Linked DNA regions of Luteitalea sp. TBR-22. The protein of the gene in region 1 interacts with the protein of each later gene in a pairwise test. Links are inferred from orthologs where the notes say so. Each region holds a gene or a part of one and is shown in the gene's direction. Other genes may lie near its edges.

Region 1 (15,189 bases):
CCGGGACTACCGCCCCGATCCGCGCTCGCGGTCGGCGTGGGAACTGGCCACGCACATCGCCCAGAGCGACGTGTGGTTCCTCGACTGCATCATCGCCGGCGCGTTCGCCTCGGACGGGGCCAAGGGCAAGGCGCTGCTCGACTCGTTTGCCACCATCGCGGACGTGGTCGCGTTCCACGAGCGGGAGGTGCCGGCGCGACTGGCCGCGGTCCGCGCGATGTCGGGCGAGGCGCTGGCCGCCTCGGTGAGCTTCTTCGGGATGATCGAGGCGCCCAACGCCACGTACCTGGGCCTGGCCAACAACCACGGCATCCACCACCGTGGGCAACTGGCGGCGTACCTGCGCGCCATGGGGTCGACGGTGCCGGCCCTCTACGGCGAGAGCGCCGACGAGAAGATGTGAGGGGCGGCGCCGGCCGGGGGCGCCGGCCCGCTGCTAGACTGGGAGACGTGCGCCTGTAGCTCAGTCGGTAGAGCAGCGGCCTTTTAAGCCGTTGGTCGTGGGTTCGAGTCCCACCGGGCGCACCACGCGCGCCGCGCGTGGTGCGCGCCGGCCGGCCTCAGGCGCTCGGCTCCGCCTTCGGCTCGCCTCGCGCTCGAGTCCCACCGGGCGCGGTGTGTAGAGCGACAGTGATATTGACCCCCTCGCGACACTAAATCTGACCCCCTCGGGAGGAGGACAGATGGAGCGAGCTGAGCGGGGTTTGGTACCTCTCGACCAGGAGGTCCTGGTGCTCGAGGGGGAGGTGGTGGCCTCGATCCGCGCGCTGGCGGCGCGCGGGGTCGGGAGCAAGCGGATTGCGGCGACGCTGGGCGTGGCACGCAATACGGTGAAGCGGTACCTGCGGACGGCCGTCCCAGCGGGCGTGCAGGTGCGGCCCCAGGCGCGGTGCTTGAGCGAGGCGGCCCGCGCCGAGGCGCGCCGGCTCTACGAGGGCGTCGCGGAGGGTAATGCGGTGGTGGCGCATCGGCTGCTCGCCGAGCAGGGCGTGGCCGTCAGCGTGCGGACGGTCGAGCGCGCGGTGCGCGATCTGCGGCGGGCCCGCCGCGTGGCGGAGGTCGCGACCGTGCGCGTCGAGACCGCGCCTGGCGAGCAGCTGCAGGTCGACTTCGGACAGAAACGCGTCGAGATCGCCGGCACCGCGGTACGCCTCCACCTGCTCGTCGCCGTGTTGAGTTACTCGCGGCGGATCTTTGTCAAAGCGTTCCTGCACGAGCGCCAGGATGAGTGGCGCGAGGGATTGGCCGCGGCGTTCCAGCACTTCGGCGGCGTCACCCGCACCGTGCTGGGCGATAACGCGCGGGCCCTGGTCAGCGGGCGCGACGTCGCGACCAGCACCGTGCACTTTCATCCGGCCGACCTGGCCTTCTGCCGCGACTGGGATGTGCAGCCACGGGCGTGTGCGCCCTATCGCGCACGCACGAAAGGCAAGACGGAGTCGGGCGTCAAATACGTCAAGCGAAACGCCCTCGCCGGTCTGACGTTCGCGTCGCTCGAGACGCATCTGGCGACGTGGATGGCGCTGGCCGATCAGCGGATCCACGGCACGACCCATGAGGCGCCGGCCGTACGGTTTTCGCGTGACGAGCAGCCGGCGCTGCGTCCGCTGCCCCTGCGCGCCCTGCCGCGGCGCGAGCAGCGGGTGCGGCGACGCGTTGCCGCCGATGCGTTGGTCGACATCGACACGGTGCGCTACAGCGTGCCGCATCCGTTGGTGCGCGAGCACGTCGAAGTCGCGATCGGCGACGACACCGTGCGCATCTATCACGGCGGCCAGCTGGTCGCCACGCATCGGCGGTCGTTCGGGCCGCACACCTGCGTCATCGACCCGGCCCACTGGGCTGGGCTCTGGCGGACCACCGTGTCCACGCGGCAGGAGGCGGTCGTCGCGGCGCCGCTGGCGTCGCTCGGGCGCTCCCTGCAGGATTACGCGGTCCTGATCGGGGGACCGGCATGAGCGTCGTGACGCAGGCGCGTGTCGTCGAGCATCTGCAGCGGTTGCGCCTCGGATACCTGGCCGAGCGGCTCGACGCCGCGTTGGCCGAGGCGGCCCGGAGCGAGCCCACGTACCTCGACTTCCTCGACCAGCTGTTGCAGCAGGAGACGGCGGCCAAGCAGCGCAAGCGCATCGCGATGGGTATTCAGATCGCGCACTTCCCGACGGTCAAGACGCTCGACGACTTCGACTTCAAGTTCCAGGCGTCGATCGATCAGCGGCTCGTGCGCGAGCTGGCGACCGGCCGGTTCATCAGCCAGGCGGAGAATGTGTTGATCTTCGGCCCGCCCGGCGTCGGCAAGACGCACCTCGCGATTGGTCTGGGCCGCGCAGCCGTCGAGAGCGGACATTCGGTACTGTTCACCAGTGCTACCGCCCTGATCGGCGCGCTGGCCAAGAGCGAGACCGAGGGGCAGTTGGCCGAGCGGCTCACGTTCTACAGCAAGCCCAAGCTGCTGATCATCGACGAGCTGGGCTACCTGCCCTTCGAGCGCCGCAGCGCACACCTGTTCTTCCAGCTCGTGGCCCGGCGCTACGAGCGCGGCGGCACGCTGATCACCACCAACCAGCTGGTGACGCAGTGGGGCACGGTCTTTGGCGACGAGGTGCTGGCCGCAGCGATCCTCGACCGCCTCCTGCATCACAGCTACACGCTGATGGTCCAGGGCGAGAGCTATCGGTTGCGGCAGAAGAAGAAGGCGGGGCTGCTCGGCCAGAGCAGTCGACGCGAGGCGTGACCGCGCCCGCCGTGGAGCCCGTCGTGCTCGGCGGGGCACAGACCGCCCCGCCTCCGCGCGCCGGGCCCCACGGCGGAGACCGGCACACACCCAAGCTGGATCAACAGAAGGAGGGGGTCACTTTTGTTGTCGGCAGGGGGTCAATTCCTCCTGTCGCTTGACACGGTGGTGAGCGTGCTGTCGTGCCTTGGGCCGTCGCCTTCGGCTCGGCCCGATCGGCTCGACGCGTTGGCGCGGCGCGCATTGTGACGTCACACTGACCGGGGTGCAGGAAGCGTGGCGGGATGCGTGGGGCCATTGGCGGGGTGCGTGTCGCCTGCGGCTCGGCCCGATCCGCTCGCGCGTCGGCGCGGCGCGCATTGTGACGTCACACTGACCGGGGTGCAGGGAGCGTGGCGTGGTGCGTGGGGCTGTCGCCTTCGGCTCGGCCCGATCGGCTCGACGCGTTGGCGCGGCGCGCATTGTGACGTCACACTACCGGGGTGCAGGGAGCGTGGCGGGGTGCGTGGGGCCGTCGCCTGCGGCTCGGCCCGATCCGCTCGCGCGTCGGCGCGGCGCGCATTGTGACGTCACACTACCGGGGTGCAGGGAGCGTGGCGTGGTGCCTGGGGCCGTCGCCTGCGGCTCGGCCCGTTCGGCTCGAACGCCGCGGGTGCGCCGCGGAGCGGCCTCGCGGCCTCGCAGCATTCATCAGCGCGCCGGCGCGCTCGACCACAGGCGATAGGCGGCAGTCATGGCCACCGCGGCGGTGACCAGCGGCAGGGCTCGACTGAGGTCGGAGAGGGCGGCGCCCGTGTACGCGCTGTGGCGCAGCGGCACCCGCGAGCGCGCGCCCGTGGCGACGTGAGGTCCGGCCGGGACGTCGAGGTTCCCGTCGCGCAGGTCGTCGGCCGGGGCGCCTTGCTGGGCGCGGAACATGAGACGGCGCATCCACGCGTCGGTGAGGCGTGGTGCCAGCGCCCCCGACAGCGTGATCGCGCGTCCCACGCCGCCCACCGTGATCTCCCGCACCGGGCGTTCGGCGCAGCGAAGGATGGCGCGGGCCACGACGTCGGCGCTGTAGAGCGGCGGCGGGGCCTCCACGTCGAAGGCCATGTAGTTGCGCGCATGGTCGAAGAACGGCGTGTCGATCGCCGATGGCTTCACCAGGCAGACGGCAATCGGCAGGCCGGCCTCGGTCACCTCGAGTCGCAGCGCGTCGGAGAACGCCCGCACCGCGTGTTTCGACGCGCTGTAGGCCCCCTGCAGTGGCAACGCCAGGTCCGAGGCGATGCTGCCGACGTTGACGATGACGCCGCCGCGGGCGCCGAAGTGCCTGACCGCCGCGCGACACCCGTGCACCACGCCCCACACGTTCACGTCGAACAGGCGCCGCTGATCCTCGAGCGGGACATCGGTCACCCGGCCGTACACCGAGACGCCCGCGTTGTTCACCCAGGTGTGCACCTGCCCGAACGCCGCCTCTGCCGCCTTCATCACCTGCATGACCTGGTCCGCGTCGGCGACGTCGGCGACGCAGCCGAGGGCGACGCGCCGACCTGTGGCGTATCGGTCGAGCTCACCGACGACGCGATCGAGCGCGTCGCGGTCGCGACCGACGAGCACGACACGCGCACCTCGCCGCGCCGCCAGACGCGCCGTGGCCAGCCCGATGCCGCTCGTGGCGCCGGTGATGACCAGCACCTGATCCTTCAAGGCAATCCGCTTCATGGCCCCCGACGTTTGCAAGCACGGCGCCAATCGTCGCGCGCCGCTCGAGCCCGACCGCCATGTTTCGCTCTTGGCCATCCCGTCGATCCCCGAGCCGCGATCCCCGATTCCCGATACACTGCACCCATCGTGGCGTCCCTCAAGCTGGCCAACCTGTGGCGCGTCATCAGCGACGTCGATCTCGAGCGGATCCGCGCCTCGGCCCGCACGCCCTTCGAATTGCTCGTCGTCGCCGAGGACGAGGCTCTGGGGCAGCGCGTTCGGGCCGGGCTCGCCGCCGTGCCGGGCGGGCACGTGCACACCTACGTGGTTGTCGTGCATCCCGACACGTTGCGTCATCGACCCACGACGCCGCTGGCCGTCGTGCTGGCCTCGGCCATGCCCGACCTGTCGCTGGCGATGAAGGGGGCCGACGAGCAGTGCATTCGGTCGCGCTGGCCGAGGATCACAGTGGTCGTCGGCACCGAGGAGCCCGCCGCTGCAGCCAGGAGGCTCGGCGAAGAGGCGCGGGTCGCCGTGACCGATCCCCTCAATCCCCCTCGAGGCCTGCTCACGGCCATCGTCGGGCTCGTCGAGGGTGATGCCCGCCTGGCGGTGGCGGCAGCGCTCCCGGCCTTCCGTCCCATCGTCGCCGAGCGCATCGTCGACGAGACCGCGAAGGCCAACGCGTCGTTCGCGGTCACCACCGGGCTGGCCGAGACCATCCCGGTCCTCACTGCGCCACTGAACCTCGGCGACATGGTGGTGCTGACCAAGAACCAGCTGATCATGGGCTACAAGATTGCGCTGGCCGCCGGCCGCAACGACGAGCCGCGGGCGATGATGGCCGAGATTCTGGGTGTGATCGGTGGAGGCTTCCTGTTCCGGCAGGTCGCCCGCCAGTTGGTCGGGCTGATCCCGGTGGCCGGGCTCGTCCCGAAGGTCGCCATCGCGTATGCCGGCACCTACGCGATGGGCCGCGCCCTGACGGCATGGGCGCTGGCAGGCGTCGAGGTGACGCCAGAGTCGCTGTCGCGGTACACCGCGGAGGGTCTGGAACGCGGCCGGGGACTCGCGCAACAACTGCTGGAGCAGGTGAAGTCGTCCATGCCAGCGGCGCCGCGGAGTTGGGGCAGGCTCCGTGGCTGGTTGCCCATGCGGCAGCGCCGTGGCACCCCGACGGACAGGCAGGCCTGATCCCATGCGCATGGCCGTGATCGTCAATCCGGCGGCGGGCACGGCCGACGACCGCGCTCCCGTGGAGGAACTGCGGGCCAGGCTGACGGGGGCCGGGCACTCCGCCGAGTGGCTGGAGACGACCGGGCCGGGCCAGGCGCGTCGCCTCGCCGCCTCGGCCTCGACCGGCTGCGACGCCGTGATCGCGGCGGGGGGTGATGGCACCCTCAACGAAGTGGTCAACGGCCTGGCCGATGCGGACGCCCTCGGCAGGGTCGCCGTGGCGGTGCTGCCCATCGGCACCGGCAACGACTTCGCGCGCAGCCTGGGCGTGGAGGCGCCGACTGCCGCGCTCGACGCCATCGTGTCGGGCGCCACGCGTGCCATCGACCTGGCGATGCTGGGCGATCGCGCCTTCCTGAACGCCTCTGCCGGCGGCTTCACGGCGGAGACCTCGGCACACGTGAACAGCGCGTTGAAGCAGGCGGTCGGGCGCGCTGCGTATCTGGTTGGCGGCGTGCGCGCGTTCCTCGAGCACGAGCCGGTCCCCGCCCGCGTCGAGGCCGACGGGCGCGTGATCGAGGACGACCTCCGCCTGTTCGCGGTGTGCAACGGTGCGTGGATCGGCGGCGGACACCAGCTCGCGCCGACGGCACGGCCCGACGACGGCGTGATGGAGGTCTGCCTGGTGCGCGCGCGGTCGGCGCTCGACTTCATCGCGCTGCTGCCGCGCCTGTCGGTGGGCACGCACGTGGACGACGAGGACGTCGCCTACTTCAGGGCCCGGGCCGTCACCTGCTCGTTCGGGCGCCCCATCAAGGTCAACACCGACGGCGAGGTCCTCGAGGCGTCGCAGTGTGCTTACACGTTGAGGCCGGGCGCGGTGCGCTTCCTCTGCCCGGCGCCCGGCGCCTAGTACTCCCAGGCGAACCCGCCGCGCACCTCGGTGCCGGGCCCGACCACCTGTCCGACCAGCCGCAGCGAGTGCCCGAGGCCCACCGCCACGCGTCCGCCACCCTTCCAGGCATTCTCCTCGCGGTAGCGGATGTGCTCGACCATCGGGCCCGCCTCCACGCGTCCGAACCGCCGGCTCACGTGGATGCCGTCGAGCGCGCCCGCGTACTTGACGACGGTTTCCATTTCCTCCGTCGCCGACGCGTCCTCGGACCCGGCCACCGGTTGCTGGTACTCGCCGAGTGACTGGACCCAGACGCCCTGGGAGATCCAGTGCTCATCCTCGTACACCCAGCGCGCCGTGATCATCGGCCCCGGCTCGTTCTCGCGGCCGAAGCCCCAGGCCACGCCGGGAATGACGCGGAGCCCGCCGACGCGGAGCTCCCAGCCGAGGCCGGCCACCCCGATGTCGTTGCCTTCGACCCCGAAGTACCGGATCTCGGCGCGGAGCGGCGACCCGAGTCTCAGGCTCGCGCCACCCGACTGGAAGATGCTCGACCCCGCGAGCTCCACCTCGATCCGCGGCGAGTGATGGTCCTCGTGGCCCTCGGCGTGCTCGGCCAGCGTCGCGGACTGATGGCCCTCGTGGACCGGTGGCTCCTGTGCAGCGGCGGGCAGGGTCCAGCCACTGATCACGAGCAGCGCGGCGAGTGTTGTCGGTAGCGATCGAATCGACACGCCAACCACTATTGCACCGGCCGACCGGTGGCGACTGCTCGACCTAGGGCCAGCCGGAATGGAAACGGATTTGCTGGCCACGGAGGTGCGGGCCGGGAGGGCCCTGAGTTGGCGATAAAATGGTCGGTCGTGAGTTCCACCCCGGACGGTGGCAAGCCCGCCGAGCCCTCCCGCGTCGGCCAGTACCGCATCGAGCAGCGCCTGGGCGCCGGTGGCATGGGGGCGGTGTATCGCGCGTTCGACGAGTCGCTGCAGCGGCCCGTCGCCATCAAGCGCCTGCTGCCGACGATGGCCGACCAGTCACGCAGCCTCCGGTTCCGCCGCGAGGCCCGCATGGCCGCGCGCCTCAATCATCCAGCCATCGTCCACATCTACGAGATCGTCGAGACGGCCGACGGCGACTGGATCGTCATGGAACTGGTCGAGGGCAAGACCCTCGACCGGTTGCTCCGTGAAGGGCGCATGGACATCGGCCGGGCCGTGCGGGTGGCGCGCGAGATCGCCGAGGGGTTGTCCGAGGCGCACGCGCAGGGCATCGTCCACCGCGACCTGAAAGCGACCAACGTGATGGTCACCGCGGCCGGTCGCGTGAAGATCCTCGATTTCGGCCTCGCCAAGGCGTGGCAGGGCGACGTCGACCAGGAGATTTCGACCCCGGGCACGGTGGTCGGCACGTGTCACGCGATGTCGCCGGAGCAGGCGCAGGGCCTGACGGTGGACCACCGGTCCGACCTGTTCTCTCTGGGCTCGCTGCTCTACGAGTTGCTGACCGGGATGTCGCCGTTCCACGCGGCCACGCCCACCGAGACGCTGGCGCGGATCTGCGCGTACGAGCCGGATCCGGTCGCCTCGCTCGAACCGGCGATTCCGCCGGCGCTCGCCGAGCTCACCCACCGTCTCCTGAGCAAGTCGGCGGCGCAGCGACCGCAGGGCAGCTGGGAGGTGGCCGCGGCGCTCGAGCGCATCGAACGGGCCGGCGGCCTCGACAAGGGCGCGCGTCGCGCCGTCGCGCCGGCGGCGACGGAGGTGTTCACGCAGGTCGAGGGCGCCACGCCGCCGCCGAGCGCGCGTCCCTCGCCACCGCCGCTGACGAGCACGGAACGCCGGCAGATGACGGTCCTCTGCTGCGAGCTGGCCGATGCGGCCAGCCCGGGCACCGAGCCCGGCGAGGCCTTCGATCCCGAGAGCCTGTACGAGCTGATGATGCAGCTGCGCCCCCTGGCGCTGCAGGCCGTGCAGCGGTACGACGGCACCCTCGGCACCGCCATGGGGCACCGGTTGCTGGTGTACTTCGGTTATCCGCAGGCGCACGAGGACGACGCGTGGCGGGCCGTGCGCACGGGGCTCGACCTGGTTGGGGAAGTGGAGGCACAGCTGGCCGCCGTCCCCGGCCTCGGGCGGGTGGTGCCGGCCCTGCGTGTCGGCATCCACACCGGCACGGCGGTCGTCACGACGAGCCCCGGGGCACCGGAACCCGTGGTCCTCGGAGCAACGCTGGACGTCGCGTTGCGCCTGCTCGCCTCGGCGGCGCCCGGCGCCGTGGTCGTGAGCGGCGCCACCCGATCGCTGGTGCACCGCGGCGTGGTGGCCGAACCGTTGCCGTCGCTGGCCCACGGATCGGGGTCAGGGGTCGGCATCGCCGCCTGGCGGATGCGCGACGGCCAGGACGGCGGCGACGACGCGGTGTTCGACCTGTCGCCGATCGTCGGCCGCGAGCGCGAGCTCGCGCTGCTCGAGGCACGCTGGCAGGACGCCCGGGCCGGTCACGGTCACGCTGTGCTGATCACCGGCGAGCCCGGCATCGGCAAGTCCAGGCTGCTGCGCGCCACGCGCGAACGACTCGATGCCGCGCAGGGCAACGCGCCCCTGCGCTGGATGGCCACGCACGGCACCCCCTACACGCAGAACACGCCGATGCACGCCGTGGTGCAGTGGCTGCAGCGCCTGCTCGCGACCGCGCCCGGCCCGACGCCGGCGGCGCGGCTGGTCGGGCTGCTGGACGACCACGGCCTGGGCGAGGCCGTGCCGCTCGTGGCGGGCCTCCTCGGGATCGCGGTACCACCCGACCGGCCGCTGCGTGCGATGCCGCCGGAGCGGCAGCGCGAGGAGACGCTCGACGCGCTCGTGGCGCTGGTGCTGGAGATGGCGCAGCGCGAGCCGCTGGTGCTGCTGATCGAGGATCTGCACTGGCTCGACGCGACGACGCTGGCGTGGCTGGACCGCCTGATCGATCAGGCGCAGTCGGCGCCGCTGCTGCTCGTGATGACGCTGCGGCCCAACACGCTCGAGGTGCCGTGGGCGGCGAGGGCGCAGGTGACGCAGGTCACGCTCGGCGCGCTCGCGCAGGAGGAGGTCGAGCGCCTGATCCGGGCGCTGGTCGGCGACGGCGCGCTGCTGCCGCAGGTGCAGGCGCAGATCGTGGCGCGCACCGACGGTGTCCCGCTGTTCGTGGAGGAACTCACGCGGTCGGTGATGGAAGGGGGCACCTCGTCGCACGACTCGGCGGAATGGCGCGAGTTGCCGGCGACATTGCGCGAGTCGCTCACGACGCGCCTGGCGCGGCTGGGGCCGGCCAAGGAAGTCGCGCAACTGGCCTCGGTCATCGGCCGGGCGTTCACGCTGCCGTTGTTGTCGGCGGTATCGGCGCATCCGCCGGACCAGCTCGAGCGCGAACTGCGGCAACTGGTGCAGTCGGGACTCGTGCACCGGCGCGGCTTCGGGGTGGCGGCCCGCTACGCCTTCAAGCACGCGCTCGTGCGCGACGCCGCCTACGACTCGCTGCTGCGCCGGGAGCGGCAGCAGATTCACCTCCGCATCGCCGCCGCGCTCGAGGAACTGCAGCGCACCAACGGCGAGGAGGCATCGCACGAGTTGCTCGCGCACCACTACATGTCGGCCGAGCGCTTCGCGCCGGCCTTCGAGCACTGGCTGGCGGCCGGGCAGTCGGCGATGGGTCGCTACGCCCACGCCGAGGCCATCGGCCACCTGCGGCAGGCCCTCACCGCGTTGGCGGCGCTACCGCCGACGGCGGAACGCGACCGCAAGGAGATCGGCGCGCGTGGCGCGCTGGTACTGTCGCTCGGCATGGTGCACGGCCTGGGCTCGCCCGAGGTCGAGGCCACGCAGGAGCGCCTGCTCGCGCTGGTCACGCAGGTCGGCGACGTGCCGCATGAACTGGCGTTCGGCCTGTGGAACTTCTACGCGAGCCGCGGCAAGCTCCGGCGCGCCCGCGAGCTGGCGCAGCAGCGCCTCGAGTACGGCGTGGCGCACGGCGACGGCGACGCGCGGCTCCTCGGCCTGTACACCAGCGCGGCGGCGGACCTCTTCCTGGGGCATTTCGCGCAGGCACGCGACAACTTCGAGACGCTGCTGTCGCTCTACCCGCCCGACGGCCTTGCCACCCGCGCGATTGCCTACGACATCGGCGCCGTCGCACGGTCGTTGCTGGCCGACGTCCGCTGGCTGCTCGGCGAGCCGGCACGGGCGATCCAGGCGGCGGAAGACGCCCTGCTGGAGGCGCGGCAGCGATCGCCGTTCACCGAGTCGGTCGCACTGGTCAACCGCATGGCGATGGCCCTGTCCATGGAGGACGCGGCCGGATCGGCGACCGCCACCGAGGCGCTCATCGCGCTCAGCACCGAGCACGGCTACCAGTACTGGACCGTGTTCTGGCAGATCAGCCGGGCGGTGCAGGCGCTCCGCGGTCCCGAGCCGCCGGCCGACGTCGATGCCGCCATCGAGCAGGGCGCCACCGCGATCGCCATCATGCGGAACGCCTACGCCAGCTCCCTGCAGTGCAGCCGCTACCTCGCCTGGATGGCCGACGCGAGCCTCCGGCAGGGGCGGGTCGAGCGGGCAAGGGCCTTCCTGTCCGAGGCGTTCGCGGTCACCGAGGACGAGGGCGAGCGCTACTGGGAGGCCGAACTGCACCGACTCGACGGACGCGTGCGCGCGGCCGAGGGCCGCGACACGGCGGCGTGTGTCGAGGCCTGCCAGCGGGCGATCGAGGTGGCGCGCGCGCAGCGGGCCCGGACGTTCGAACTGCGGGCCGCCATCGACCTGGCACGCCTGCTCGGCGCCGACGGGCGCTCGGCAGAGGCGGCCGCCCTGCTGCGGCCGCTCGTCGACGCGTGGGGAGAGGCTGGCGGCGCCGACGTCGTGGCCGCCCAGGCCCTGGTCTGAACCCTCAGTTCACGCCGGGACGGCGCTCACCGCCGCCGGTACGACCCCCGCCGCCAGTCGGCGTTCCTTCTGCTTGTACAGGTACAGGAACACGCCGTCGACGACGGCCGACGTGCAGCCGATCGTCAGCAGGAACCAGTCGTCGGGGAAGTGGATGAAGAAGAACACCACGACGAGCGCCGAGCCCGCGGCGCGCAGCCAGTTGGCGTTCCAGGAGAAGTTCTCGAGGGTCGGCTGCCGCAGCATCAGCGGCACGTAGAGGAACGAGATCGACAGCTGGATCAGGTAGGCCGACCGTCCGCCGACCGAGTTGTCGAGGCCCTGGTGGTGCAGGAAGTAGGTGGCCGCTCCCGCGGCCACGGCGATGGCCAGGCACATCGGGATGAACACGCTGCGCGGCGTCAGCTGCGGCACCGTCAGCTGCTTGGCGCCGAGGAAGAGCACGCCGTAACTGAAGATCAGGCCGGCATCGAGGAAGAACCACACGTAGTTGGCGCCCTGGAACAGCATGCCCAGGTCGTTCTGCGCCAGGAAGCTCCACACGAACTCCCACGCGACGTCGCAACAACCGGCGAAGACCGGCATCTCGACATACTTCAGGACGAAGATGTTGCGGATGTAGATCGCGTAGGCGATCACCCACAGCAGGCAGCCCATGCCGTAGAAGAACAGCTCGGTGCCGGTGTAGTCCTGCCAGTTGATCCAGACGATGGCGGTCATCGGGTCCCTTCCGTGGTGGTGAGGCCAGCGCTCCGCGGCTGGCGCTATCTGAACGCTGAGCCCTGCAGGTCGAACCGATCGAAGGGCACGGAGAACTCGACCTCGCCGCGGCGGTCGACCTCCACCATGCCCTGCAACACGAGTTGGGCGAGGTGTGCGGCGAAGGCGTCGTGGTGGCCGGTCCACTGTCCCGCGCGCAGGACCCACGTCAGGATCGCCTTCAGCAGCCGGTGGCCGTGCAGCGGCCCGAAGCCGACACGGGCGAGTTCCTCGGGCGACATCAGCTCGGTCATGCACAAGTGCGGAGCGAACCCGAGGCCGCACAGGCGAGCCACCGGCGGCAGCAGCCGCTCCATCATCGCGAGGTTGTCCTCGGCCAGCGTGACGCCGTAGGGGTTGGCCTCGGGCGCGGTGTTGTTGCGCGCCACGTAGGCGGCGTAGAACTCCGCCGCCTCGGTGAGCGTGGCCGGCACGAGGCTGTCGTCGTGCGGGTCGCCCGGCGGGTGGATCCCCATCAGCACGGCGAACACCCGCCACAGGTAGTACAGGTCCTCCGCCTCCTGGTCGGCCAGCGGCAGGCCGAGGCGTCGGATGCCGACCACCAGCAGGTACGAGAACGCCATGATCGTGGCGAGCATGTCCTCGTGGTTGACCGGCACGCCGTAGCTGGCGCGGAAGTGCGGGCGATACTGGTCGGCCAGGACCCGGATGCCCGCGTGCAGCAGCCGCAGCTTCTTGGCCGTCACGATGGCGCTGCCGCCGTCGAGGAACGCGCGGTGGTCGGAGACGTTGACCAGCAGTTGCACGACGCCCATCAGCCGCTCGTACGGGTGCCGTTCGAGGTTGCGCGAGATCGACAGGATGTGCGTCAGGCACGGCGCCGCGTAGCCGCGCGGCAGGCTCGACGCGAGGAGCACCACCACCGACGGGAGGGCGTTCTTCAGGAACGCGCTGGAGCCGTGCTGCAGCCGCGACGGCTGCACCCAGGGCGGCAGGCCGCCGGCATCGCGCATGAACGCGTGCAGCGCTTCGGGCGCGTCGGCGGGCAGGGGGGTGGCATTGCCCTGCAGGTGCCGGAAGGCGCGCCCTACCGCGCCCGCGCCGCCTTCGTCGCGCAGCCGGGCGACCGCGGCGTCGGCCAGCGGGTCGCCGGCCTGGCGCAGGCCGTCGAGGAACGTCCGGTCGGACCACTTGGACATGCGTCTGCCAATCCCTTCGGAGGTCAGGGCGGGATTGTATGTCAGGTCGGGGTGGCGCGCATGGTGATCGCGTAAGGCCTCGCCCACGCGACCGATCGGGTCAGGGGACCTGTGCGAGGGCGCGCAGCCGCGTCGCAAGCCTGTGCCTGGACGGAACTCCGCCCGGGTAGACCCGTCAGGTCGGCGGTTGACCGGCCGGGGGCGGAGGCATGTCGAACAGGTCGTGCCCATCCACCAGGATCGTCGGCGTGGGGTAGCCGCGACGCGGGTCCTGCGCGTCGAGCCTGGTGGTGTCGACCTCCTCGTAGCCGCCGACGAGGGCGGCATCGGCGAGGGCGGCGCCGAGTCGCGCCCGCAGCGGCACGGTGTCGGCGCACCCGGGGCGCGTCAGGAGGATCACGGTCGGCGGCATGCGTGACGGGTGACAGGGCGCCTACGGCATGTACTGGCCGCCGTTGACCTCGACGACCTGGCCGGTCACGTAGCCCGAGGCCTGATCGGACGCCAGGTACAGGAACGTGCCGGCGCATTCCTCGGCCGTGCCGAGGCGGCCGACCGGGATGCTGGCGCGCATCGCCTCGAGCTGCGCGGGCGTCGAGTAGCGCTCGTGGAACGGCGTGGTCACCACGCCGGGCGACACGGCGTTGACCCTGATGTTGTCGGGCGCGAGCTCGCGCGCCCACCCGTGCGTGACCGTCGAGATGAAGCCCTTGGCGCCGGCGTACAGCACGGCGCCGCCGGCCCCACCGGTGCGTGCGGCAATCGAGGTCACGTTGATGATGTTGCCGCGCCCCTGCGCACGCATGATCGGCACGACCTCGTGCACCAGCATCACGACCTGCGTGACGTTGAGGGCGAGGACCTGCTGCAGGTGCGCCGCGGTGTACTCGGCGATGCCGCGCCGCCCGAGCATCCCGCCGGCGTTGTTGACGAGCACGTCGATGCGGCCGTAGCGGGCCATCGTCTCGGCGACGATGCGCGGCACGGCGTCGGTGCCGCCGAGGTCGCCCTGCGTGAGCAGCACCGGCGCGCCGAGGGACTCTGCGTCCTGCGCGACCCTGCGGGCGGCGTCCTCGCTGGCGTTGTAGTGAAGGGCCAGCCGGCTGCCGGCGCGCGCGAAGGCGAGCGCGGCCGCGGCGCCGATGCCGGTCGATGCGCCGGTGATCAGGACGACGCGATCACGCAGGTCGGTCACGAAGGTCTCCATCGGCTCGCGATCCTAGCAGGCGGCGGGTCAGGCGTGCAGCGGCGGCACCCAGCCGGCCAGGCTCCGGCTGATGTACGCATCGTCTGAGGCCAGGATGGCGTCGATGCTGCCGTCGAAGGTGATCACGCCACCGTCGAGGACGAGGAAGGTCACCTCCTTGGCGCTGCGGTGCGGCGCGGCGACGATCGCCATGCCGCCGGGCGTCGCGACGGCTTCGTGGCCGGCGAGGTAGAAGGCATCCTCCAGCTGGTGGGTGACGAGGATCATCGTGACGTGCTCGACGTCGCGGAGCGCGAGGATGGCGGCATCGACGGTCTTGGCCGTAATCGGGTCGAGGCCCGAGGTGGGTTCGTCGAGGAGGAGCAGGCGCGGCTGGGCGGCCATGGCCCGCGCCACGGCGACGCGGCGGCGCTGGCCGCCCGAGAGCTCCGCCGGGCTACGGTCGATGAACTCCCGCAAGCCAGTGGCGGTCAGCATCGCGTCGACGCGCGCCTGGATCTCCGCCGCCGGCATCCGATGTTCGTCCTCGAGCTTGAAGCCGACGTTCTCGCCGACGGTGAGGGAGTCGAACAGGGCGCCTTCCTGGAACAGCATGCCGATGTCGTCGCGCACCGTCATGAGCCGGCGCTCGGGCATGTCGTCGATGCGCA
Region 2 (15,205 bases), 1.0 Mb from region 1 along the record:
CGTGAGGAGGACATCCAGGTCGTGTAGCCGGCCGAGCACGTCCTGCGCGGCCTTCAATCGGGCGAGGGGGCGCGTGAGCCGGACCAGCCCTGCCTCGGCCGTCATCTCGAGCGCATATCGCAACTTCTTGGTGGCGATACGCACCTCGTGCAGGGGCTCGGGGTGGTAGAGAGCCCCGGTGCGAACGATGCGGTCACGCAGGTCCCGCGCACGGTCGGCGAGCCGGCGCGCCAGGGTCGTGCGCCACGTGAGGTCGCCGGATGCGGCCCGCACCGCTTCGAAGGCCTCGAGTTCTGTCGCGAGCACGGCCACCTGATGCGGCGACAGGGCGGCTCGCAGGTCGGACACAGGCTCGCGCCGACGACGGGCCAGGTCGCGGAGCCAGGCGCGCCGGAGGCGCTGGGCATCGCGGCCTTGCCAGTCGCGCTCGGCCAGCATCTGACCGGCGACGTCGAGTTCCCGCACCGGTCCGAGGGCGCGCGTGAGGTCCCGCAGTCGCCGACGCAATGGCTTGAGCCGCACCTCGTCGAGGCCGCGGCCGAGCACGGGTGCCACCTCGCGCAACCGCCGTGACGCGACCCGCGCCTGGTGCACGCCCTCGACCTGCCCTCGCCGGGCGCCGCGCACGTGGGCCCGGAGGGCGGCGTGGCGGCGCGCGATCAGCGCCGCCAGATCGCGCGGCGGCACGAGGCGGCGAGGGCGGCGCGGGTCGGCCATCGAACGACCACTCTAGCATCGCGCACGCTGGCCAGATCGCCGATTTTACGAGATTGAAACAACCGTGAAACGCGCGTCCGCTAGTCTGCCCCGATGCACCGGAGCCGGAGAGCCCTCGCCTGCTGCCTGGTCCTCGTGACCATCGCAGCGGGTGCCTGCCGGCCCGCCCCGGCACCGGCACATGCGGTGATCACCATCGACGGATCCAGCACCGTCTACCCGCTCGCCGAGGCGATGGCCGAGGACTTCCGGCGGGCCGAGCCAGGCACGCGGGTGACCATCGGCGTGGCCGGCACCAGCGGCGGGCTGCGTCGCTTCTGTCGCGGCGAACTCGACCTCGCGACCGCATCGAGGCCCATCACCCGGCAGGAAGCCGCCAGCTGCGAAGCGGCCGGCGTCCGCTTCATCGAGGTCCCCATCGCCTACGACGGCATCGTCATCGCGGTGCACCCGTCCAACACGTGGGTCGACGCCCTGTCGATCGCGGATCTGCGGCAGCTGTGGCGCCACGAAGCGCAGGGTCGGCTGGTGCGGTGGGCACAGTGGAAGCCGGGATATCCGGACCGCGAGATTCACCTCTTCGGGGCGGGCGTCGACTCGGGCACCTTCGACTACTTCACCGGCGTGGTGACTGGCGCCCCCCGCGACAGTCGGGGCGACTACACGGCGAGCGAGGACGACAACATGCTCGTGCAGGGCGTGGCGACCGACCCCGACGCGCTCGGCTACTTCGGGTTCGCGTACTACGAGGCCCACAAGGAGTACCTGCGGGCCGTGCCGATCCGGGCGCGCGACGACGGCGAGGCGGTGGCGCCGACGCGTGAGTCGATTCGCACCGGCGTCTACCGGCCACTCGCCCGGCCCGTGTACTTCTACGCGAGCGTTCGCGCGCTGGGCCGCGACGAGGTGCGGCGCCTGCTCGACTACTGCATGACGCATGGGCCGGAACTTGCCGAGGACGTGGGCTACGTCCCGCTGTCACCCGCCGAGCAGGCCGACGCCCGCGCGCGTCTGGCGCGGGAGCGGGTCCACTCATGACCGGGCGCACGCGCGTGATCCTCGAGGGGCTCGTCGAACGGGCTCTGGCCGCCTGCGCGGTGCTGTCGATCGCGGTGACGGCGGGCATCGTCATCGTGCTGGCGTGGGAGGCGGCGGCGTTCTTCCGCGAGGTGTCGCCAATCGCGTTCCTGACGGGCCGCACCTGGACGCCGCTGTTCATCGACCCTCAGTACGGGGTGCTGCCGTTGGTGGCCGGGACGCTGCTGGTCACCGCCATCGCGCTGCTGGTGGCGGTGCCGGCCGGCCTGGTGAGCGCCCTGTACCTGTCGGAGTACGCGCCGGGACGCGTGCGCCGCGTCGCCAAGCCCGTGCTCGAACTGCTCGCGGGCGTGCCGACCGTCGTGTACGGCTACTTCGCGCTGCTGTTCGTCACGCCGATGCTGCGGACGGTGCTCCCGGGCATGTCCGGGTACAACGCGCTCGCGCCGGGGCTGGTGATGGGCCTGATGATCCTGCCGCTCGTCTCGTCACTCTGCGAGGACGCGCTCTCCGCGGTGCCGCGCGGATTGCGCGAGGCGGCCTTCGCGCTCGGGGCCACCCGCCTGCAGGCGGCGGTCGGCGTCGTGCTCCCGGCGGCGGTGTCCGGCGTCGCATCGGCCGTCGTGCTCGCGGTGTCGCGGGCCATCGGCGAGACGATGATCGTGGCGATCGCCGCAGGGCAGCAGCCGCGGCTGACGGCCAATCCGCTGGTGCCCGTCGAGACGATGACGGCGTTCATCGTGCAGGTCAGCCTCGGTGACGTGCCGGCCGGCACGCGGGAGTTCCGGACGATCTTCGCCGTCGGCGCCCTGCTGTTCTGCGGCACGTTCGTGCTCAACCTGTGCAGCGACTGGCTGCGGCGTCGGCTGCCGGGAGTGACGCCATGACCGGCGCGGCGGGACACGACCGCGGCTTCCACGCGCTGGGCCTCGCCGTCCTCGCTCTCGCGTTGCTGGGGCTCGGCCTGCTGCTCTGGGACGTGGCCCGCGACGGCGCGGGACGTCTGTCGTGGGCGTTCCTGACGGGGTTTCCCTCGAGACGGGCGGCGTCGGCGGGCCTGCTGCCCGCGCTGGCCGGCAGCGTGTGGATCGTGGTGCTCGCCGCGGCGATGGCGGTGCCCATCGGCCTCGGCGCCGCCATCGCGCTCGAGGAATACGGCGGGCGGGGACGCGGGTGGCGGCTGATCGAGATCAACCTGGCGACGCTGGCCGGCGTGCCGTCGATCATCTACGGTCTGCTCGGCCTCGGCGTGTTCGTGCGGGCGCTCGGCATGGAACGAACGGTGCTGTCGGGCGCGGCCACCCTGGCGCTGCTCATGCTGCCGCTGGTGATCATCACGGCGCGCGAGTCGCTGCGGGCGGTGCCACGCGACCTGCGCGAGGGATCGCTGGCGTTGGGCGCCACCAAGTGGCAGACCATCTGGCACCAGGTGCTGCCGGCGGCGCTTCCGGGCGTGCTGACGGGCGTGATCCTGGCGGTCGCACGGGTCATCGGCGAGGCGGCGCCGCTCATCGTCGTCGGCGCGTTGAGCTACGTGCCGTTCGTGCCCGACGGCCCCCGCTCGCCGTTCACGGCGTTGCCGGTGCAGATCTTCGCGTGGGTGTCGAGGCCGGGCGCGGGATTCCGGACCAACGCTGCGGCCGCCATCCTCGTGCTGCTGTTCGTGCTGCTCGTGCTCAACGGCCTGGCCATCTGGGTGCGCGACCGATCGAACCGCCGGAGGACGGCCTGATGGGTCCGCAGCACCCGTCGCGGCTGTCGGCGGCGACGCGCATCGAGGCTGGCGCGCCGCCCAAGATCGAGGTCCGCGACCTGAGCGTCAGCTTCGGCGCGATCCGGGCCCTCGACCGCGTCGCGCTCGCCGTGCAACCCCGCACGGTCACGGCGTTGATCGGTCCCTCCGGCTGTGGCAAGACGACCCTGCTGCGGTCGCTGAACCGCATGAACGACATCGTGCCGGAGACCCGCGTCGAGGGCACGGTGCTGCTCGATGGCGGGTCGATCTACGGCCCCGGCACCGACGTGGTGGCCCTGCGTCGCCGCGTCGGGATGGTGTTCCAGCGCTCCAACCCGTTCCCCCGCTCGGTGTTCGAGAACGTCGCCTACGGGCTGCGCGTCAACGGCGTCACGGAGCGCCGCGAGGTGGCCGAGCGGGTGGAAGAGAGCCTGCGCGCCGCAGCGCTCTGGGGTGAGGTCCGCGACCGCCTGCACGCTTCGGCCTTGTCGCTGTCGGGCGGCCAGCAACAGCGCCTGTGCATCGCGCGGGCGCTGGCCGTCCAGCCCGACGTGTTGCTGATGGACGAGCCCGCCTCGGCGCTGGACCCCATCGCGACGCAACACATCGAGGAACTGATTCACACGCTCAAGCGGGCCTACACGATCGTCATCGTGACCCACAACATGCAGCAGGCGGCGCGCCTGTCGGACGTGACGGCCTTCCTCTGGCGCGGACAGGTGGTCGAGTGCGGCACCACGGCGGACGTCTTCACCGCGCCGCGCGAGAAGCTCACCGAGGACTACGTGACCGGACGGTGCGGATGATGGTGAACGAACCCACCACCCGGCTGGTGCCGCAGGTCCAGGAACACCTCGAAGCGCTGAAGGAGCGGCTGCTCGTGATGGGCGGGCTGGCCGAGGAGCAGGTGCGGCTGGTCACGGCGGCGCTGGTCGAGCGCGATGTCGATCTTGCCGCGCGCGTGCAGGCCAGCGACGAGCCGCTCAACGCCCTGCACAAGGAGATCGACCAGCGCTGCGTCCGGGTGCTGGCGCTGCACCAGCCCGTGGCGATCGACCTGCGCGCCGTCCTGGCCGCCGTCAAGATCAACACCGATCTCGAGCGGGTGGGCGATCTGGCGGTCAACGTGGCCGAAGCCGTCCAGCGCTACCTCCAGTACCCCCCGGTGGAACTGGCCGACCGCATCCCGCGCATGGCCGCGCTGGCCCAGCACATGTTGCGCGATGCCCTCGACGCCTACGTGCGGCAGGCGGTGCCCCTGGCCGAGCACGTGCTTGACACCGACGACCTCGTCGACGACCTGAAGGACGCGGTGTCGGCCGACCTGCTGCCCGTGATGCAGGCTGCCCCGGACCTGATTGCCCCGGCCCTCGACGTGATCCTCGTCGCTCGCCATCTCGAACGCATCGCCGACCACGCGACCAACATCGCCGAGGACGTCATCTTCATGGTGTCGGCCCGCGACGTGCGGCATCACGGACCGTAGCAGGCGTCGGTCGGAGTCGGCAAGCGGGAGTCGGGAGTCGGCGGGGACGTTTGAGGGCCGACGCCCGTCACAGGATCATGGCGCGCGGAACGTCTCCGCGGCTGCTACGATGGCCCCGTGCCCGAGCCCGACCTCTGTGTATACTGTCGCAAGCAGCCGGTGGACCCGCGCTGGCAGCCGTTCTGCAGTGAACGGTGCCACTTGCTGGATCTCGCCCACTGGCTCGACGGCGACTACCGCGTCGAGGGTCCGGCGGATGGCGCGCCGCCAGACATGGAGCCGGACGACCCCGAGGCGGCCGACCTGTAGGCGCCTCCCCCGCTGAAGCGACGCGATGGCTGACACGCTCACAATCACCGACAACCGCACTGGCAAGCAGTACGAGGTGCCCGTCACCGACGGCACGATCAAGGCCATCGACCTGCGACAGATCAAGGTCGACGATGATGACTTCGGGTTGATGACGTACGACCCGGCCTTCACCAACACCGCGTCCTGCCGCAGCGCGATCACCTACATCGACGGCGACAAGGGCATCCTCGAGTACCGCGGCTACCCGATCGAGCAGCTGGCCGAGAAGTCGACCTACCTCGAGGTGGCCTACCTGCTGGTGTTCGGCGAACTGCCGACCGCCGCGCAGCTGGCCGAGTGGATCGACGGGGTCACCACGCACACGCTGCTGCACGAGAACATCAAGCACCTGATGCGCGGATTCCGGTACGACGCGCACCCGATGGGCGTGTTCCTCAGCACCGTGGGAGCGCTGTCGACGTTCTACCCGGATGCCAAGAAGGTCCACGATCCGGCCATCCGCCTGAGCCACATCAAGAAGCTGATCGCCAAGACGCCGACCATCGCCGCTTACGCGTACCGTCACTCCACCGGGCGCTTCTACGTCTACCCGGACAACAACCTCTCCTTCGCCGGCAACTTCCTGAACATGCTGTTCAAGATGACCGAGGCCAAGTACGAGGTGAACCCGGTCCTCGAGCGTGCGCTCGACATCCTCTTCATCCTGCACGCCGATCACGAGCAGAACTGCGGCACCAACGCCATGCGGGCGATCGGCAGCTCCGAGGTCGACCCCTATTCGGCGATGGCGGGAGCCGCCGCGGCCCTCTACGGCCCGCTGCACGGTGGCGCCAACGAAGCCGTGCTGACGATGCTCCGGCAGATCGGCAACAAGGCCAACGTCCCCGACTTCATCAAGAAGGTGAAGGCCGGCGAGGGACGCCTGATGGGATTCGGCCACCGCGTGTACAAGTCGTACGACCCGCGGGCCAAGATCATCAAGAAGACGGCCTACGAGGTCTTCGACGTCACCGGCACCAGCCCGCTGCTCGACCTGGCCCTCGAACTCGAGCGGATCGCGCTCGAGGACGAGTACTTCGTCAAGCGCAAGCTGTATCCGAACGTCGACTTCTACTCGGGCCTCATCTACGAGGCGCTCGGCTTCGCGCCCGAGATGTTCACGGTGCTCTTCGCCATCCCCCGCACGGCGGGCTGGGTGGCGCAGTGGGACGAACTGCACCGCGACGCCGACCAGAAGATCGCCCGGCCTCGCCAGATCTACACGGGCCACCGCACGCGCGACTACGTGGCGATGGACAAGCGCCAGTAATTCGAAACTGAAATTCTGAAATTCACGGGGCGAGGGCCTGCCGGCCTCTCGCCTCGTTGTGTTTCGGCGCGTCGGAATGTTCGCGCGGGGAAGGCCGAAGGCCAAGCCGCCGAGCATTTCAAGTTCCAGATTTCAAATCACCCGCGTCAGTCGTCGAGCAGGCCGCCCGGACGCCCCGGCGACTCCTCGTCGGTCGACGGGCGCGTCGCCAACCACACCGAGAACGCTCCCAGCACGAACACGACGACGGCCCAGCGCGTGGCCTCGTTGATGCCGTTGCGAATGGTGCCGCGCATCCGGTCGGGGAGTGACGCCGGCGGCCCGAGCCGCAATTCGTGGCGCGCCTGATCGAGCAGGTACTGCTTCTCGCCCCGGCTCACGAGCAGTCCGAAGATGCCGTTCCACACCAGGAACGCCGTGAACAGGCAGAGCCCGTACGCCAGCCGCCGCGCGCGACGCGTCGTCATCCGCGGATCCCCCGGCCGCGACGCCGACGCACCAGCGTCCGCCAGGCCAGCACCACGAGCGCCAGCACCATGATGGTGTAGCGCACCCAGTCGGGCACCGTCCCCGTCTGCACCTGGCCCATGAACAGCGCGGCCAGGATCAGGATGATCAGGCCGATCACGAGCATCAATTGCCGCCCGCGAGCCGGCGGCCGCGCCGGAGCGTGCCTGGGCACGAAGGTCGCCTGGCCACAGCGATAGCAGATGAGCGCCTTGTCGGCGATCTCGGTCCCGCAGGTCGTACAGGTCTTGGGCATGGAAGCGGCAGTCGGCAGTCGGCAGTGGGCAGTGGGCCGTCGGCGGCAGTCGGCGGTCGGGCCCTCGACGGGGGGCCGGCAACAGGGCCTTGCGCCTGGCGCGCGGGACCGCCGAACTCCGAGTCTACAATGACTCGGTGCTGCCCATCCGCGACGTCATCCCCTCGCGAACGACGCCGTTTGTGACGATGGCGCTCATCGCGATCAACGTGGCGGTCTTCCTGGCGATGCCGGGGAGCGACACCCCTGAGTACGAGCCATTCCTGCGCGCGTGGGGACTGACGCCGGCCGCCTTCACGTGGCCGGCCGTCGTGACGGCGATGTTCGTGCACGCCGGGTTCGGGCACCTCTTCAGCAATATGCTGTTCCTGTGGATCTTCGGCGACAACGTCGAGGACCGGGTGGGGCACCTGCGGTTCCTGGTGTTCTACGGCTTGTGCGGCCTGGCGGCCGCGCTGCTGCAGGTGGGGATCGAGCGCGGATCGACGGTGCCCATGGTCGGGGCCAGCGGTGCGATCGCGGGGGTGCTCGGCGCCTACCTGATCATGTTCCCGCAGTCACGCGTGCTCACCTTCGTGTTCGTCACGTTCCTCGAGGTGCCGGCGTCGCTGTTGCTCGGCCTCTGGTTCGCCACGCAGTTGCTGAGCGGGATCGGCGCACTCGCGGTAGTGCGGCCCGAGGACATGGGCGGCGTGGCGTTCTGGGCCCATGCTGGCGGCTTTGCCGCGGGTGCGTCGCTCGTGTTGCTCTTCCGGCGCCCCGAGCGGATGCGCGTGGAGTGGTGGGACCAGGTGGCAGGCTAGAGCCGCAAGCCGTGACGACGGAGGGCCGCGCCCTGTCGCACGCCCCTCGGAGGCTGAGCGATGCACGGAGTCCACGGTGCAGGATGAGCGCGCCCATGCGCTCGAGCGCGTGCGACTGTTGTCGCGTCCGTCCGATGACGTGACGGAGCTCGTCTGGGCGGCCCCGGCGCGACGCCGCTTTCCCGCCCGCCTGACCGGCACGGTCGGCCTGTGCGTGAAGATGGGCCCGGCCCACGTCGTCCAGGCCGAGGGACGCGTGCTCGACTACCCGGCCGACGCATTGTGCGTGCGCGCCCCCTCCGTGGTCTGGGCGTGCGACGACACCGGTCCGAGCGGGTTCGTCTCCATCGACATCGACGCAAGTCGCCTGCCGGCACGTCAGCCGCGCCGCATGGCCTTCGCGAGCCCGGAGGCCGGACGGACCGCGCTGGCACTGATGCGCCGGGTGTCGGACCAGCACCAGCCGCCGCTCGCCCGCGACGAAGCCGTGGCCGCCCTGGTCGCCCTGGCGACGACGGTCCTCGGTGGGCGTGGTGATCCCGATCCGGTGGAGCCGCGCGTGCGTCTCGAGCGGATTCGCGCCTTCCTTCACAGCACACTCGATGCGCCGGTGTCGCTGGCTGACCTGGCCCGCGCCTCGGGCCTGCACAAGGACGTGCTCGTGCGGGCCTTCCGGCGCGCGTATGGCATCCCCCCGTACCGGTACCACCTGCTCGCCCGCGTCGATCGCGCGCGGGTCGCGCTCTCGCGCGGCATGCTCGTCGCCGATGTGGCGACGGCCCTGGGATTTGCCGACCAGGCACACCTGACCCGGGTCTTCCGTCGGGTCATGGGGATGCCACCGGGCGCGTATCGGCGCCGGCTGCACACAGGGCCGGCGCCCAGGTCGATTTCGTTCAAGACCTGACGGTGGGGCGTGCTGTCACAGTACGCACATGACCGGTCAGTTTCCTGTCCTGTTCGATTCGGGGGGCGTGCCTCTGGCCGGCCTCCTGCACGCGCCCGAGGCGGGATTGGCCCCCGGCACACCGCTCGTCATCGTCACCGGGTCGTGGCTCACCGTGAAGGAGCAGATGCCGGCCGTCTACGCCCGGCGGCTCGCCACGGCAGGCTATGCCGCGCTGACCTTCGACTTCGCCGGCTTCGGCGCCAGCGGTGGCTCGCCCCGGCAGGTCGAGATGCCGACGCGCAAGATCGGCGACATCCGGGGAGCCGCCGATTTCGTGCTGCGGCAGTGGGGCCTCTCGCGTCCGCTCGGCCTTCTCTCCATCTGCGCCAGCGCCCAGTACGCGCTGGCGGCGCTGGCCGCGGGCGCTCCCATCCGGGCCTTTGCCAGCGTCGCAGGCTGGTACCACGATGCTGAGACCGTGAAAGCCTTCTATGGCGGCGACCAGGGCGTGGCCAGCCGGCTCGCCCGGGCGGCGGCCGCCGCGCAGGCACTGGCGGCCGGCGAGTCTCCACGCCTGGTGCCGGCGTATGCCGACGGCGACGATCGTGCCGGCATGTTCTTTCCCGTGGACTACTACGCGCGCCCGGAGCGCGGCGCGGTCGCGACGTGGCGCAACGAGATGGACGAGATGAGCTGGCTGCACTGGCTCACGTTCGATGGCCTCGGCGCGGCGGCGCGCGTCTCGACACCCACGCTGTTGGTGCACGGCGACGGCTGCGTGCTGCCCGCTCACGTGCGGCAGGTGCACGACGCCTTGCAGGGTCCGCGGCAGCTCGCCTGGGTCGAGGGGCAGCAGACCGATTTCTACGATGACCCGGAGCACGTGGATCGCGCGCTGGCGCACGTGCTGCCCTGGTTCGCCGACACGCTTCGCGGAGGGCCGCATGCTGGATGACCGTGCGCGGCTCCTCGACCTGGTCGCGAGCCTGGCCCTCGCCATCGACATGCGGCGGTGGGACGACGTCCTCGACTGCTTCGCACCGCGGGTGCGGGTGGACTACACGTCACTCTTCGGCGGGGAGGCGGCCACTCTGACGCGCAACGACCTGGTTGCGGGTTGGCAAGGGCTCGTCCCGGGGTTCACGCGCACGCAGCACACGATCGGGTCCGTCTTGGTACGCGTGGACGGCGGCGGAGCGAGCGCCCTGGCGCCAGTGATCGGACACCACTTCCTGACCGATCCTTCCCCGCCGGACGGCGACTGCTGGGTCGTCGGAGGCCGGTACGAGTGGACGTTCACCCGTGCCGATGGCACGTGGCGCATCGACGCGATGACGCTGGCCGCCGCCTGGCAGCAGGGCAACGCCGCCCTGCCCCAGCTGGCGCGCGAGCGCCTCAGCGCATCGGCGTGACCGCGGCAGCCTGCTCGCGCAACCGCAGGGCCAGGCGCGCGATGTACTCCTGTTCGCGCGCCGGCACGTCCTTGCCCGGCGCGGGCGCGGCGGCCGCAGCGAGGCGGATCGGTGCTGCGAGGTCGCCGAGGGCCACCAGCGTGTCGAGCGCCAGCATGGTGGCGTGGTGTCCCACGGCACGGTAGTCCAGCAGCGCCGACAGCGATTCGAACGCCCGCGCGCGGGCCTGCGGCGAACCGTGGCGCACCAGGGCGTCTGCCGCCGCGACGCGCGGTGCCACGTCGTCGGTCAGCAGTGCCAGCAGCGCGGCCTCGTGCGCCGCCACAGCCGACGCGCCGAGCAGGCGCAGGCCGGTGGCACTCCAGTACCGCACCGCGGCATCCCGGTCGCCCAGCCCGCGGCGCAGCGTCTCGGCGGCCCCGGCATCGCGCATCGACGCCATCCAGGCGTGCTCGAGAACGCGTTCCACCGGGAACGCCGTCCCATCGCGTCCCAGGTCGAACGCCGTGCGCGTGCCCCGGCGGCGGTGCATGTCGCCCTCGGGCAGCAGGCCGAGGTCACGCGAGGCGATCAGGTGACGGCGGAGTGCGGCGCGGCATCGCTCCAGCGCCGCCCGGTGGGCGGGGTCGCCGGCGAGGTTGCGGACGGCATCCGGATCGGCACGGAGGTCGTAGAGTTCCTCCGGCGCCTTCTCGCGCCAGAACGAATCCTGTGCCGGCGTGAGCTGCCCGGCGTCGTGCCTGGCCTTCCACACCTGTGTCGTCGGCGTCTCGAACATGTAGGCGAGGTACTCGCCCTGCCTGCGATCGGGACGGAAGTTGCGGATGTAGAGATACCGGCCGTCGGTGATGGCGCGCGACATGTCGACGCGTTCGTCCATCCGATCCCGGCCGGCCTGCAGCCACGCGCGCGGCGACGCCGCGAACGGTCCCATGAACGCCTGCCCCTGCATCCAGGCCGGCGGGCGGATTCCTGCCGCGCTGAGCATCGACGGACCGAGATCCATCAGGCTGACCAGTCGGTCGAGCGCCTTGCCGGCGCTGTACCCCTCGGGTGCCAGGTGCCTGAAGCGCTGCGGGACGTGCACGATGAGCGGCACGTCGAGGCCCGCTGGATACAGCCAGCGCTTGCCTCGCGGCAGTCCCACGCCGTGGTCGCCCCAGTACACGACGATCGTCGACTCGGCCAGCCCGTCGGCCTCGAGTTCGGCAAGGCGCGCCTCGACCTCGCGGTCCATCTCGGTCAGCTTGTCGTAGTACTGGGCCCAGTCCTGCCTGACCTCTGGCGTGTCGGGGTGATAGGGCGGCACCCGCACCTTCGCCGGGTCGTGAACCGCGGTGTGCGGACGTCGCCGGATCTGGCTCTCGTGCGTCGTGACGCTGTTGAAGACGGCGAAGAAGGGCTGGCCAGGTCGCCGGCCACGCCAATGAGCGGTCTTCGACGAGTCGTCCCAGGTGCCGGCGGGCGTCGGGTGGTTGTAGTCCTCCTTCACGTTGTTGGACGTGTAGTACCCCGCCGCGCGCAGCAGTGCCGGAAACATCGGCATGTCGCCCGGGAGCGGCACCTCGCTGCGCATGTTGTGGCCGCCGGTGGTCTGCGGAGACAGGCCGGTGATGATGGCGGTGCGTGACGGCGCGCACACCGGCGCGGCGGCCCAGGCGCGCGTGAACCGCACGCCGCGGGCGGCGAGCCGGTCGAGCGCGGGCGTGGTGGCGTACGCGTCGCCGTACGCGCCGAGTTGCGGCCCGTTGTCCTCGCTCGAGAGCCAGAGGATGTTGGGCTGCTCCTGAGCGAGCGCGATCGACGCCGTCGCGAGGAGGGACACGAGCACGAGGGCCTGGATCAGGAGCCTTCGAGTGCACATGGGGCGAGAGGCTATCACTTCGGGCTCGGGGCTCGGGACTCGGGACTGAGGACTGAGGACTCAGGGCTGAAGGCTGAGGGCTCAAGGCTCAGAGAGCATTCTGAATGGACTCGGAGCCGCGGCGCTCGTGCCGGAGCTGGCCTGGGGTGCTCGAGCCTCGAGCCTCGCTCTAGCTCTTGAGCCGACGCCTGATGTCGCGCGACGTGCGGGCGATGTCGACGATGATGCGCTCGAGTTCGCGGGCGTAGGCGTCGTCGGGCATGAACCCCTTCTTGCGTCGGAGTTCGTCGAGCTCGGTCTCGAGCGTGTTGCGTCGGCCGATGAGCAGCGTGACGCTGGGGTCGCCCGTGGCGGTGGCCGGGTCGGGATCGAGGAACACCCGGCTGGCCAGCAGGCCGTCGTCGCCCGCCTTGGCCAGGTCGCGGCCGACGCCGTCGCCGGTGTCGTCGAGCAGTGCCCGTTCGACCGACAGCTGACCGCGCTGCTGGTAGTAGCGCTTGGACGCGTCGGCCGCGTAGGCGAACGCTTCCCAGATCGAGATGCGCCCGTCCTTGTCGAGGTCGGACTCTGCGGCCTCGGGCGTGAACGCCGCGACGAAGTGCTCCCCGAACACGGTGTCGTACTTCTGCTGCGGCGAATCGGTGGCGGTGACGACCACGCGGTTGGGCGCCGACAGGGCCGCGAGGAACGGAAAGCTCGCGCTGGCGGTCTGCACGAACACCACGCGCCCTGGCATGCCCTGCAATGCGTCGCGCCAGTCGCGCGCGGTCAGGTCGGGGCCCACGAGGTTGAACTTGGCGTCGACGCCGTCGAAGGTGCCGTGGCCGAACAGGACGATGAGCAGCGTGTCGTCGGCGCCCTGCGCGGCCTTCAGGGTCGCCAGCGCCTGCCGGAGATTGACCGCCGTCGAGGCCTGCAGGCCCTCGCCGGCCTGTTCGGCGAGCACCGTCACGCGCGAGGCGGGCACGCCCAATCGCGTCGTGAGCTGCGTGACCAGGGTCTCGCGCCACTGCTTCTGGCGCGCCGCGTACTCCTCGCTGCCGGCGGCACCCGAAACCACGAGCACACGCGACTGAGGCGGCCGCGGCGGCGCTCCCTGGCCGTACGCAGTCGCCGCAGCCAGCCACAGGCCAACGCCGACCACCCCGGTCATCAGCACTCGCGGACTCATCGCAACCCCCATCGTCGGCGCAGTGCCCACTCGGTGCCGAGCACCATGCAGAGCCCCAGGAAACTCCAGCCATTGTGCCAGAGGTCGCGTTCGACGAGACGCGCGGTGGGCGAGGCGGCTGCCTTGCGGATCAGCGCCGGAAGCCCCTCGAGATCGCTCCGGTCGAGGCGGGTCCCTCCGGTCGACTCGGCGAGCCGCTGCAGCAGGGCGTCGTTGCGTCGAGGGTCCACGAACTCGGGGTCCTGCCCGCCGGCGAACACCTGCACGCTGCTGCGGCCGAGCGAGGCGCCCGCACGCTGCGCCTCGACGTCGAGCCGGTGCACGCCGGCATTCAGCGTGAGCAGCGTCGCGCGGTAGAGGCCGGGCTCGCCGGCGTCGAGCACGGCCGGCAGCGTCCGCGTCGCGCCCCCCGGCTCCTCGACGCGCACCTGCACGTTCGCATCACCGATGGGCTCGAATTCCGGCGAGACGACGCGCACGGCGATCGGCGTGGGCGCACCGATCGAGGGGGCCTCGACCTCGACGGCGACGCGGGCCGGCGCCTGCACGGCGAGCCACCGCAACGCCTGGCGCCAGAAGGTCTCGTACGCGAGGTTGCTGGCCGGGAGTCCCATCCGCCATCGCCACGCGCCCTCGCCGGTGAAGACGAGCGTGCGACCGCGCCCGGCGCGCTGCACGGCGACCAGTGGCTGCGGTTCCCCTGCCGGGCCCGACACCATCGCGAGAATCTCGGCCCCCGGCCGCGGGCGACCGACCGCCGCCGCCGCGGCCAGCGACGGCAGGCTGCTCCACGGCGAGACGGAGGCATCGCTGCCGGGCGCCGGCGTAAGGGTCATCACCGGGTGCCGCTGCCCTGCCGAGGTCAGATCGATCCGGGTTCCCTGCCGCGAACTGGCCGCCGCGGCCGCGTTGATGGCGCCCGCGCCCCGCGCCTCGACGCCGAGCACGCGCCCGAGCTCGGTGCCGATCACGCCGCGCTCGCCGAACGAACGCGCGCCGATGATCGCCAGACCGCCGCCCCGCTGCTCGACGAACGACAGCAGCATGTCGAGCTGCGCGCGGCTGAGGAAGTCGGCCTCGACGTTGCCGAGCACGATGGCCGCGTACCTGAACAACTGCTCGCGGGTCTTCGGGAACCCGTCCACGAGCGCCGCGGTGCGCGACGCCGCGCCCTGCACGTAGAACGTCGGATCGCCGTTCTCCTTGCGGCCCTTGCGCACGACGATGTCGACGTCGAGGCCGGTGTCGCGGGCGAGCGCGCGCGTCAGGAAGTTGTGCTCGAAACCGGGAGCGCCCTCCAGGATCAGGACGGCGTGCGGCTCGCCAGGCGCTGGCACGAACACCGTCCCCCGGTTGTTGGCCGCGGTGAGCTCGCCGGCCACCTCGGCGACCTCCACGCGATACTCGGTGGCGGCCGTCCGCGGCGGCGTCACGCGGAAGCGTTCGCGCACGGGTTGGCTGTTCCCGGGCAGGCGCACCTGCCGGACCTCGAGCGGCCGGCCGTTCTCGAGCAGGCGCACGTCCACCGTGTCGCGTGGACCGTGCGACACCAGGCTGGCCGTCACCTCGGCCACCGAGTCGACCACGGAGACGTCGCTCACCGCCACATCGCGGACCTCGCGATCGATCACGCTGCCCGCCGCGCCGACGCCGATGGTGAAGACGGGCAACGTCCCCGGCGAGGGCGGCACCGGCGTGGAGGCCGC

Evidence for each region.
Region 2: the proteins of TBR22_RS14815 (region 1) and TBR22_RS10550 interact in binary tests that used the Escherichia coli proteins (3 or more experiments, as listed by UniProt). The link is inferred for Luteitalea sp. TBR-22 from one-to-one orthologs.

The regions. Positions count from the first base shown.
Region 1 is NZ_AP024452.1:3,558,920-3,574,108, reverse strand. Bases 4,703-7,569 are described here. They hold TBR22_RS14815 (diacylglycerol kinase family protein), read left to right. Parts: upstream 4,703-5,624; coding sequence 5,625-6,515; downstream 6,516-7,569. Other genes in these bases: TBR22_RS14805 (serine/threonine-protein kinase PknK), read left to right, coding at 7,361-7,569; TBR22_RS14810 (hypothetical protein), read right to left, coding at 6,512-7,231; TBR22_RS14820 (hypothetical protein), read left to right, coding at 4,703-5,620. In the rest of the region: TBR22_RS14845 (DinB family protein), read left to right, coding at 1-403; istA (IS21 family transposase), read left to right, coding at 732-1,958; IS21-like element helper ATPase IstB, read left to right, coding at 1,955-2,734; TBR22_RS14825 (SDR family oxidoreductase), read right to left, coding at 3,425-4,444; more of TBR22_RS14820, read left to right, coding at 4,574-4,702; more of TBR22_RS14805, read left to right, coding at 7,570-11,413; TBR22_RS14800 (hypothetical protein), read right to left, coding at 11,423-12,133; TBR22_RS14795 (oxygenase MpaB family protein), read right to left, coding at 12,178-13,332; TBR22_RS14790 (hypothetical protein), read right to left, coding at 13,508-13,744; TBR22_RS14785 (SDR family NAD(P)-dependent oxidoreductase), read right to left, coding at 13,766-14,539; TBR22_RS14780 (ABC transporter ATP-binding protein), read right to left, coding at 14,567-15,189. UniProt on the Escherichia coli protein: In vitro phosphorylates phosphatidylglycerol but not diacylglycerol; the in vivo substrate is unknown.
Region 2 is NZ_AP024452.1:2,560,495-2,575,699, reverse strand. The notes cover bases 4,571-7,453. They hold TBR22_RS10550 (citrate synthase), read left to right. Parts: upstream 4,571-5,310; coding sequence 5,311-6,597; downstream 6,598-7,453. Other genes in these bases: TBR22_RS10540 (hypothetical protein), read right to left, coding at 7,061-7,360; TBR22_RS10545 (hypothetical protein), read right to left, coding at 6,744-7,064; TBR22_RS10555 (DNA gyrase inhibitor YacG), read left to right, coding at 5,094-5,285; phoU (phosphate signaling complex protein PhoU), read left to right, coding at 4,571-4,976. Also shown: TBR22_RS10585 (CHAD domain-containing protein), read right to left, coding at 1-717; TBR22_RS10580 (PstS family phosphate ABC transporter substrate-binding protein), read left to right, coding at 853-1,755; phosphate ABC transporter permease subunit PstC, read left to right, coding at 1,752-2,642; phosphate ABC transporter permease PstA, read left to right, coding at 2,639-3,487; phosphate ABC transporter ATP-binding protein PstB, read left to right, coding at 3,553-4,296; more of phoU, read left to right, coding at 4,296-4,570; TBR22_RS10535 (rhomboid family intramembrane serine protease), read left to right, coding at 7,498-8,163; TBR22_RS10530 (helix-turn-helix transcriptional regulator), read left to right, coding at 8,240-9,070; TBR22_RS10525 (alpha/beta hydrolase), read left to right, coding at 9,099-10,007; TBR22_RS10520 (nuclear transport factor 2 family protein), read left to right, coding at 9,997-10,464; TBR22_RS10515 (sulfatase), read right to left, coding at 10,448-12,328; TBR22_RS10510 (hypothetical protein), read right to left, coding at 12,498-13,499; TBR22_RS10505 (hypothetical protein), read right to left, coding at 13,496-15,205.